2 regions of the Streptomyces sp. NPDC100445 genome follow, and region 2 is predicted to be linked to the other one. Evidence: riboswitches for the same ligand, from Rfam matches in the RefSeq annotation. Region 2 holds a riboswitch; the other holds the start of a gene.
The links. Region 2 has a riboswitch for thiamine pyrophosphate ahead of thiC (phosphomethylpyrimidine synthase ThiC). Riboswitches for the same ligand answer to the same signal wherever they lie in the genome.
Positions count from the first base shown of each region.

Region 1 (5,176 bases), on a different contig from region 2:
GCCCGGAGCAGTGTCGACTTGCCGCTGCCGCTGGGCCCGAGCACACACACCACCTCGTGCTCGGCGACATCGAGGCCGACGGCGTCCAGCACGGCCCGCCCGCCGAGGCGCACGGTCGCGGCATCGAGGCTCAGCAGCATCAGAACTCCCCCGATCGGTCGGTGCGCAGGCGCTCCAGGACGAGCAGCGCGGCGGCGCACACCACCATGAGAATGGTCGAAAGGGCCATCGCCTGGCCGTAGTTGAGGTCTCCGGGCCGGCTCAGCAGGCGGGCCACCGCGACCGGGAGGGTGGGGTTGTCGGGCCGGGCGATGAACACGGTCGCACCGAACTCCCCGAGCGACACGGCGAACGCGAACCCGGCCGAGACCAGCAGGGCCCGCCGCACCAGCGGCAGGTCCACCTCCCGCCACACCCGCCACGGCGACGCCCCGAGCACGGCCGCCGCCTCCCGCAGCCGTCCGTCCACCGCGCGCAGCACGGGCAGCATGGTCCGTACGACGAAGGGGGCGCCCACCAGGGCCTGGGCGAGCGGCACCAGGATCCACGACTGGCGCAGGTCCAGCGGCGGCCGGTCCAGCGCGATCAGGAAACCGAAGCCGACGGTCACGGCGGAGACACCGAGCGGCAGCATCAGCAGCGCGTCGAAGCCCCGCACCAGCCGTCCCGCGTCCCGCCGGGCCAGCGCGGCGGCGGCGAGACCGCCGACCAGGACGGCGATGGCGGTGGCGGCGACCGCGTACTCCAGCGAGGTCCACACGGCGTGCAGCGGCGCCACCAGGAACGTACCGCCGTCGGCGTCGGTCAGCGCCCGGTAGTAGCCGAAACCGGGCGCGTCCAGGGAGCGGCGGACGAGCACGGCGAGCGGCAGCACCAGCAGCAGGGCGATCGTCAGGAGGACCCCGGTGAGCAGCGCCCACTGCCCGGCCCCGCGCGGCCGGCGGGCGGTCGCCTTCGGGTCGACCAGGCGCAGGGCGGTCTCCCGCCGCCGTACGGTCCGGGCGTGCACGGCGAGGATCGCGCCGACGGCGGCGAACTGGACGAGGGTGAGCACGGCGGCCGTGGACAGGTCGAAGACCTCGGAGGTCTGCCGGTAGATCTCCACCTCCAGGGTGGAGAAGGTGGGGCCGCCGAGGATCTGCACCACGCCGAACGAGGTGAAGGTGAACAGGAACACCATCAGCGCGGCGGCGGCCACGGCGGGCGCGAGCGCGGGCAGGGTGACCTGCCGCCACGCCCTCGCCGGTGAGGCGCCCAGCATCCGGGCGGTCTCCTCCTGGCGTGGGTCGAGCTGGGCCCAGAACCCGCCGACGGTACGGACGACGACCGCGTAGTTGAAGAAGACGTGGGCCAGCAGGATCGCCCACACCGTGGTGTCCAGCCGTACCCCCCACACCTGGTCGAGGAGCCCGTTGTGACCGAGCAGGGCGAGGAAGGCGCTGCCGGCGACCACGGTCGGGAGCACGAACGGGACGGTGACCACGGCCCGCAGCAGCTCCTTGCCCGGGAAACGCAGACGGGCGAAGACGTAGGCGGCGGGCAGCGCGAGCAGCAGGGTCAGCGCGGTGGAGGCCAGCGCCTGCCAGGTGGTGAACCACAGCACGTGGCGGATGTCGGGCTGGGTGACGACGTCCGCGATCCGGCCGAGCCGCCAGCCGCCGTCCGTCCTCAGGCCACGGGTGACGATCGCGACGACGGGCCAGGCGAAGAACGCGGCGAAGAACGCGACGGGCAGGGCCATCAGCCCGAACCGCGCCGCGTTCCCCCGCCGGGCCCGCGCTACCTCAGTACGAGTGACGTCCACGTCTTGACCCACTGGTCGCGGTGTGCGGCGATGCGGCCGGGAGCCATGGTCCGGGGGTCCTCGGCCTGCGGGCCGTACTTGCGGAAGTCCGGCGGCACCTGGGCGCCCTCGCGCACCGGGTAGACGAACATGTTCAGCGGCATGTCCTCCTGGAACTCCCTGCCGAGCAGGAAGTCGAGGAACGCCTTGCCGCCCTCGGGGTTGCGGGCGTGGTCCAGCAGGCCCGCGTACTCGGTCTGCCGGAAGCAGGTGCCGCTCGCCACGCCGGTCGGGGCGGTGGCGGGCCGCTTCTTGGCGTAGATCACCTCGGCGGGCGGCGACGACGCGTACGACACCACCAGCGGGCGGTCGCCACCGGCCTTCCTGCCCTGGGTGGAACCGGAGAACTCCTGGTCGTAGGCCTGCTCCCAGCCGTCGACGACCTTGACGCCGTTGGCCTTCAACTTCTTCCAGTAGCCCTGCCAGCCGTCGTCGCCGAACTGCGCGGCGCTGCCGAGGAGGAAGCCGAGGCCCGGCGAGGAGGTGGCCGCGTTCTCGGTGACGAGGAGGTTCTTGTACCGGGGGTCGGCCAGGTCGGCGAAGGACCGCGGCGGAGTCAGCCGGTGCGCGCTGAAGTAGGCCTTGTCGTAGTTGACGCAGATGTCGCCGGTGTCGATGGGCGTGACCCGGTGCCGGTCCTGGTCGACCCGGTACCGGGGCAGGACCGCGTCGGAGCCCTTGGGCCGGTACGGCTGGAACAGCCCGTTGTCCAGGGCGCGGGACAGCAGGGTGTTGTCGACGCCGAAGAGGACGTCGCCCTGCGGGTTGTCCTTGGTGAGGATCGCCTTGTTGACGGCCTGCCCGGCGTCGCCGTCCTCGAGGACCCTGACCCGGTACCCGGAGCGCTTCTCGAAGTCCTTCAGGACGTTCTTCGAGACGCTCCACGAGTCGTGGCTGACGAGGGTGACGGTCTTGGAGTCCGTGGACTTCGCGGTGTCCGACGACCCGCACCCGGTCAGCGCGGGCAGGGCGAGGAGGCCGAGCCCCGCCGCCACGGCCACGAGGGTCTTGTTGTGCACTGGATGTCCTCCTGGGGTGGGCCAGGAAGAGACGCGGCCCCGCCCGGACTCCCGCGGGGGAGGCCGGGCAGGGCACAACAGCTTGAGTGGTGACCGAACTTCCTACCCAGAATGACCTGGGCGAGGTTCAGAGGGTCTGCGGCCCGATTGCCGCACTCTCAGCGCTGTGGCGCTCCCCTGTCGGAATATGAAGATGTGTGTACGTGGTCAGATTACCGCTCGGTGGCCGCGAGCTGACCGCAGGCCCCGTCGATCTCCTGCCCACGGGTGTCCCGGACGGTCACCGGCACGCCGTGCGCGGCGATGGCCTCCACGAACGCCTTCTCGTCCTCCGGCCGGGAGGCCGTCCACTTGGAGCCCGGCGTCGGGTTGAGCGGGATGAGGTTGACGTGCACGGGCTTGCCCCGCAGCAGCCGGCCGAGCCGGTCACCGCGCCAGGCCTGGTCGTTGATGTCCCGGATCAGCGCGTACTCGATCGACAGCCGGCGGCCCGACCTCTCGGTGTACTCGAACCCGGCGTCCAACACCTCGCGCACCTTCCACCGCGTGTTCACGGGGACGAGGGTGTCGCGCAGCTCGTCGTCGGGGGCGTGCAGGGAGATCGCGAGCCGGCACTTGAAGCCCTCGTCGGAGAACCGGTGGATGGCCGGCACCAGCCCGACGGTGGAGACGGTGATCCCGCGCTGCGACAGGCCCAGCCCGTCCGGGGCGGGGTCGGTGAGCGCCCGGATCGCGCCGACGACCCGCTTGTAGTTGGCGAGCGGCTCGCCCATGCCCATGAAGACGATGTTGGACAGCCGCGCCGGTCCGCCCGGCACCTCCCCGTCCCGCAGCGCCCGCATCCCGTCCACGATCTGGTGCACGATCTCGGCGGTCGACAGGTTCCGGTCCAGGCCGGCCTGCCCGGTGGCGCAGAACGGGCAGTTCATCCCGCACCCGGCCTGCGAGCTGATGCACATGGTGACCCGGTCCGGGTACCGCATCAGCACGGACTCGACCAGCGTGCCGTCGAACAGCCGCCACAGCGTCTTGCGCGTGGTCCCCTGGTCGGTCGACAGGTGCCGGACGACCGTCATCAGCTCCGGCAGCAGCGCCTCGCGCAGCTTGTCGCGCGACCCGGCGGGGATGTCCGTCCACTGCTCGGGGTCGTGCGCGTACCGCGCGAAGTAGTGCTGCGCGAGCTGCTTGGCACGGAACGGCTTCTCACCGATCTCGGCCACCGCGTCCTTGCGCTCGGCGGGCGTGAGGTCGGCGAGATGCCGCGGCGGCTTCTTGGCTCCGCGCGGCGCGACAAAGGTGAGTTCTCCGGGTGCAGGCATAACACGTCCAGTGTCGCAGATCATCACCGGGACCCCGGGCGGAAGCGGGGGTGGGGGTGGTCACCCCCACGCCACTGACCGTCACTCCATCGGCACGGGAGCGACCGGAAGCTGTTCCTTGTAGGGCCAGGTGAAGGTGCGGTCGGGTTCCAGGTGGGCGTCCCCCCAGTGGATGGCATGGATGCCGTTCTCGGCGTCGGCCGTGAAGAACACACAGACCAGCCTGGTGGAAGCGCCCAGCTCCTCGAACGCCTCGTGCAGCCCCAGGTACTCCTCGGTCGCCAAGTCCTCACCGACGTCGAACAGGCCCTCCGGTGGCTGCGGGCCGTGCGCCCGAAGGAGCCGGTGTCGAGTGGGTGACGCGTTGGCGGGGAGCCGCGCTCGGTCGAGAGGCCTCGACCGGTCCGCGTACCGGAAAGGAAAGAGTGCGTGATCGTTGATCACCGCATACTCGTACCCGCGCAGGTCGCGCACGGCTTCCCCCAGCTCACGCGCGGTCTCCGCCAGGTTCTCGCGCACCAACCCCGCAAGGGCGACACCGTACGGGCTCCGCTTCTTCAGCCACGCGGAAAGGTGCGCGGCATGCGCCTTCCCGTGCGCCTCGGCCAGTTGCACCGGAACCGCAGCGGCGAGCGCGCCGGCATGCCGCCCGAACCGCTCGACGGCCCAGGCGGACGGCCCCACCGGATAACCACCCGACACCGACATGCAGTACTCCCCTCCCCCCAGGTACCGCCTCTCAATGTGTGACACGTACACGAAGGGCACACAAGGGGGCGATCTGGCCAGGTGAGTGCCGCGCACGCTCGTCGTCAGAACAGCCGGGATCGATCACCGGCCTCCGTGTCGGCACCTATTGACGTTGGTCAACATCGAGGGCTCTTCCACGGCCCGAGGGCGGCCCGGGAGTAGGCGGGCGGGTTCGCCGTCACGCCAGTCCCGGAACCGGCGAACTCACGTGTTTCCGACCTCGACCACTACCAGGTCACCGGTAG
Region 1 is NZ_JBIVZV010000012.1:216,654-221,829, reverse strand. It holds gene ACIQVT_RS26965 (ABC transporter ATP-binding protein) at 1-140, opposite strand, end outside; gene ACIQVT_RS26960 (ABC transporter permease) at 140-1,741, opposite strand; gene ACIQVT_RS26955 (thiamine ABC transporter substrate binding subunit) at 1,780-2,862, opposite strand; TPP riboswitch at 2,944-3,051, opposite strand; gene rlmN (23S rRNA (adenine(2503)-C(2))-methyltransferase RlmN) at 3,075-4,181, opposite strand; gene ACIQVT_RS26945 (hypothetical protein) at 4,263-4,889, opposite strand; gene ACIQVT_RS26940 (cytochrome P450) at 5,159-5,176, opposite strand, start outside.
Region 1: it holds a riboswitch for thiamine pyrophosphate, as region 2 does, so the genes downstream of both, ACIQVT_RS26955 (thiamine ABC transporter substrate binding subunit) here and thiC (phosphomethylpyrimidine synthase ThiC) in region 2, are expected to answer to the same signal.

Region 2 (5,176 bases):
CCTGTTCCGCAAGTTCACCAAGCGCTTCTCCTTCCGTGACGAGGGCGGCGCCGACGCCGTCCGCTCGCTCCTCGGTACGTACGGAGGCACCCGGGTGGTTCACGGACACAGCCCGATTCCCTACCTCCTCGGCGAGGTCGGTTCCGAGGACGGCGAGGAGGGCACGGGCCCGTCCGTCGAAGGACCCCACGTCTACGCCGACGGCCTCGCCATCGCCATGGACGGCGGAGTCACCATGGCCGGCAAGCTGCTGGTCCAGCAACTGCCCCTGGAACGCTGACCGTTACCGGCACACCCCGTCGCGCGCGTCATCCGGCCGCATAACCGCAGGCCGGAATGCAATTTCCGGCAACCCCTGTCACCGCGCGCCGTACCGGCTCTACCATCGGCTTATCCGTAGCAGGCTCCCCTCCGTTTCTGCCCGACGGCTCGCCGGCGTGCGAGCCCCAGCCCTACGGAGCACCGGGGGATGCACATGAACAGCGTTCCGCAGCACCTTCTGAGCGAGGACCGCCAGGACTTCGAGCGGCTCCTCGACGAGGCGCTGCGCTCCGCACCCGACCGGCCGGACCTGGCCGCCGTGGGTCAGCGGCTCAATCCCGAACAACTGCGCACCATGGCCCGGAACGCCGGCGCCCTGATCACCGCGGCCGCGGCGGCCGAGTACCAGCACTACGTCGAGGTCCGCGACGAACTGCGGCACCCGGCACTGTCCGCACAGCCCGCCACCGGCAGCCCCGGCGCCGCGGAGGCCGGCCCGGACACCACGGACCTCGCCGCCGCCCTCGGGGAGGCCGCCGACAGCACCGGCGCGGGTGCCGTCGCCGTCATCGCCGTCCTCGCTCCCCTCCTCTCCGGAACCGCAGCCGTCCTCTTCCTGCTCGTCGGCTACATCCTGAAGGCGCTGGACCCCGGGCACGCCTTCGCCCGGACCATGCTCACCACCGGCTGGGTGTTCGGCGCGCTGACGGCGGCCGGGATACTCGTCGCCGCCGTCGGGCTGCTGCTCACCGCCCTGCGCAACAGCACCTCGGCGGAGGCCCGCGCCCAGAAGGCGGCGCACGAGGAACTGGTCAGAGCCAGAGAGGCCTGGCAGAAGGCGCTGCTGGAGCGCGGCATCCTGCCGTTCCTGCGGGAGGCGCTCCGCGACCCGGGTCCGCCCGCCGTCCGCCGCACCACCCCACCCGCGCCGACGACCGGCCGCATCCCGCGTCTGGGCTACGACCGTCCCGGCTTCAGCAGTCCCGGGGACGAAGGCACCGCGACCGGCCGCCCGAGCTTCACCAGTCCCGACTACACGAGCCCGGACTACGGCGGTCCGGAGCACCAGCCCGACTGACCGCACCCGCGGCGGTCCCGGCCGGGCCGGCCGGCCGGAGCCCGCCGCGCCGGCCGTCCCGTCACGGGCCCGGCACGCGCGGCGGGTTCACCGCACCTGTCAGTCGGCGATCGGCAGGTACACCCGGTTGCCCGCCGCCGCGAACTCCTGCGACTTCCGGGCCATGCCCTGCTCGATCTCGGCCCGGTCGCCTCCGTGCTCACGCCGGATGTCCTGCGAGATCTTCATGCTGCAGAACTTCGGCCCGCACATGGAGCAGAAGTGGGCCGTCTTGGCGGGTTCCGCGGGCAGCGTCTCGTCGTGGAACTCCCGTGCCGTGTCCGGGTCCAGGGCCAGGTTGAACTGGTCCTCCCACCGGAACTCGAAGCGGGCGTCCGACAGCGCGTCGTCCCACTCCTGGGCACCCGGATGCCCCTTGGCCAGGTCGGCCGCGTGCGCGGCGATCTTGTAGGTGATGACGCCGGTCTTGACGTCGTCCCGGTTGGGCAGGCCCAGGTGCTCCTTGGGCGTCACGTAGCAGAGCATCGCCGTACCCCACCAGGCGATCATCGCGGCACCGATGCCGGAGGTGATGTGGTCGTACGCCGGCGCGATGTCCGTGGTCAGCGGGCCGAGCGTGTAGAACGGCGCTTCATCGCAGATCTCCTGCTGAAGGTCGATGTTCTCCTTGATCTTGTGCATCGGGACGTGCCCGGGGCCCTCGATCATCGTCTGTACGTCAAAGCGCCTGGCGACGCGGTTGAGTTCCCCGAGCGTCCGCAGTTCCGCGAACTGCGCCTCGTCGTTGGCGTCCGCGATCGAACCGGGCCTGAGCCCGTCCCCGAGCGAGTACGTGACGTCGTAGGCGGCGAGGATCTCGCACAGCTCCTCGAAGTTCTCGTACAGGAACGACTCCTTGTGGTGGGCCAGGCACCACGCGGCCATGATCGATCCGCCGCGCGAGACGATGCCCGTCTTGCGGTTGGCGGTGAGCGGGACGTACGGCAGCCGGACGCCCGCGTGGACGGTCATATAGTCCACGCCCTGCTCGGCCTGCTCGATGACGGTGTCCTTGTAGATCTCCCAGGTCAGTTCCTCGGCCTTGCCGTCCACCTTCTCCAAGGCCTGGTAGAGCGGCACCGTGCCGATGGGGACGGGGGAGTTGCGCAGCACCCACTCGCGTGTGGTGTGGATGTTGCGGCCGGTGGAGAGGTCCATGACCGTGTCGGCACCCCAGCGGGTCGCCCAGGTCATCTTCTCGACCTCCTCCTCGATGGAGGACGTCACCGCGGAGTTGCCGATGTTGGCGTTCACCTTGACCAGGAACCGCTTGCCGATGATCATCGGCTCGATCTCCGGGTGGTTGACGTTGGCCGGCAGCACGGCTCGGCCCGCCGCAATCTCCTCCCGGACCACCTCGGGGGAGACGTTCTCCCGGAGGGCCACGAACTCCATCTCCGGTGTGATCTCGCCCCGTCGGGCGTACGCGAGTTGGGTCACCGGGCGGCCGCTGCGTCCCCGCCGCGGCTGGCGGGGACGGCCGGGGAAGACCGCGTCCAGATTGCGCAGCCCGCCCCGCGGCGAGGTGTGCTTGAGCCCGTCGTCCTCGGGGCGTACGGGACGGCCCGCGTACTCCTCGGTGTCACCGCGGCCGATGATCCAGTTCTCCCGCAGCGGTGACAACCCCCTGCGGACGTCCGTGTCGGCGAGCGGATCGGTGTACGGGCCCGACGTGTCGTACAGCGTGACCGACTCCCCGTTGGTGAGGTGCACCTGACGGACCGGCACGCGCAGGTCGGGGCGCGAACCCTCGACGTACGCCTTGTGCCAGCCGATGGACTTCCCGGCCTCGTCGGACTTGTCGTCCCGAACGGAGGCAGGCGTGCGTGCGTCCTTGTTGGTCATCAGACCTACTCCCTACGCCGGCATTACCCGGTAACAGGTTCGGCGGTCGACGCAGCGGATCCCGTATGCCGATGTTCTGGGTGGAACCTGGGTGTTCCACGTGAAACATCGCGTCTACGGAGGTCAGCGCCCTCTCAGCCCGGTGCTCCGAGCTCCCGCGTGTGCAAAAGGTGTCTCCACGCTAGCGGCATGGAGGGCGCGGTGAACAGTAGGCCCCCGCGCTTGTTGCGATGATCGGGCGGTGACCAGGATGCAGCAGTATCCCCACCAGCCGTCCGATCCGCCCCGCCGCGACGCCGCGGAACCGGCCGACGGGCACGGCGACGGGATCGGTGAGGGCGGCCATCCCACGCACGTGCACGACAGGGGCGCCGGTGAGGGCGGCCACCTCACGCACGCGAGGGGCAGCGACGGAGGCGGCCATCACGGCCACGCGCACGGACACGGCCCGGCCGCACCGGTCTCCCGGCATCTGCGGAAGGTCATCGCCGCGATCCTGGTTCCGTTCACCGTGGCGGTCGTGGTGGGCCTGGTGGTGCTGTGGCCCGACGGAGCCCCGTCCCACACCCGCACCGGCGTCGGCTTCGACCGGCAGACGCAGCAGGCCACGGTCACCCGCGTCAGCGAGGTCGACTGCGCCTCGGTGAACGCGTCCGGCGCCGCACCGCCCGGCGCCCCTGCCACGGGTGGCGGCGCTTCCGCGGAAAAGGGAGCCGGCAGAACCTGCGTCAAGGCCACCGTGCGGGTCGACACCGGCGGGGACAAGGGCCGTACGTTCACCGAGATCGTGCAGCCGGACCAGACCCGGCAACTGCACCAGGGCGAGAAGGTCGTCGTCGCCTACGAGCCCTCGGCACCGAGGAACCTCCAGTACTCGGTGACCGATGTGAACCGGGGCTTCCCCATGGCGCTGCTCGCGGGGATTTTCGCCGTCGCCGTCGTGGTGGTCGGCCGGCTGCGCGGGGTCATGGCACTGGTCGCCCTGGCGGTGAGCTTCCTGGTGCTGACCCTGTTCATCCTGCCCGCCATCCTCCAGGGCTCCGACCCCCTGGTGGTCGCCGTGGTGGGAGCGAGCGCCATCATGCTGATCGCGCTGTACATGTGCCACGGCCTGTCGGCCCGCACGTCGGTGGCGGTGCTCGGCACGCTGGTCTCCCTGGCGCTGATCGGCCTGCTCGGCTCGATCTTCATCGGCTGGTCCGCGCTGACCGGCAACACGGACGACGACACCGGTCTGATCCACGGCCTGTATCCGTCGATAGACATGAGCGGTCTGCTGCTGGCCGGCGTCATCATCGGCTCGCTCGGTGTCCTGGACGACGTGACGGTGACGCAGACGTCGGCCGTCTGGGAACTGCACGAGGCGAACCCGGCGATGGGCCGGCGCGGACTGTACCGGGCGGCCATCCGCATCGGCCGCGATCACATCGCCTCCGTGGTCAACACCCTGGTCCTCGCCTACGCCGGTGCCGCGCTGCCGCTGCTGCTGCTGTTCTCGATCGCCCGGAGCAGCGTGGGGACCGTGGCCAACAGCGAGTTGGTGGCCACGGAGATCGTGCGCACGCTCGTGGGGTCGATCGGCCTGGTCGCCTCGGTGCCGGTCACCACCCTGCTGGCCGCGCTGGTGGTCTCGGCCGACCGGCCGGAACCGGCCGCCGCGGCGACTGCCGGAGCGCGTCCCGGACCGACGCGCGGCGGCCGGGGCCGGCGCCGGAAGCGGTGAAACGCCGCGGTCCGTCGGGAGCCGGCGGTCCGCGACCGGCTGAAGAAGCGTTCCTGCACAACCGCGGGCGGGATGACGAAGTGTCGGCGCCCCTGCCGTGAGGCTTCAGCCCGTGCTCTGTTCCTCGGCCAGGATGCGGTCCAGGGCCTCGTCGAGATGCGTGTCGAAGTCGGCCAGCGCGCCCTCCTGCCCGAGGGGGACGAGCTTGTCCGTGCGGTCCAGGAAGGCCA
Region 2 is NZ_JBIVZV010000010.1:195,226-200,401, reverse strand. It holds gene ACIQVT_RS23760 (metallophosphoesterase) at 1-280, shown strand, start outside; gene ACIQVT_RS23755 (hypothetical protein) at 470-1,339, shown strand; gene thiC (phosphomethylpyrimidine synthase ThiC) at 1,439-3,223, opposite strand; TPP riboswitch at 3,216-3,392, opposite strand; gene ACIQVT_RS23745 (YibE/F family protein) at 3,474-4,946, shown strand; gene ACIQVT_RS23740 (SsgA family sporulation/cell division regulator) at 5,052-5,176, opposite strand, start outside.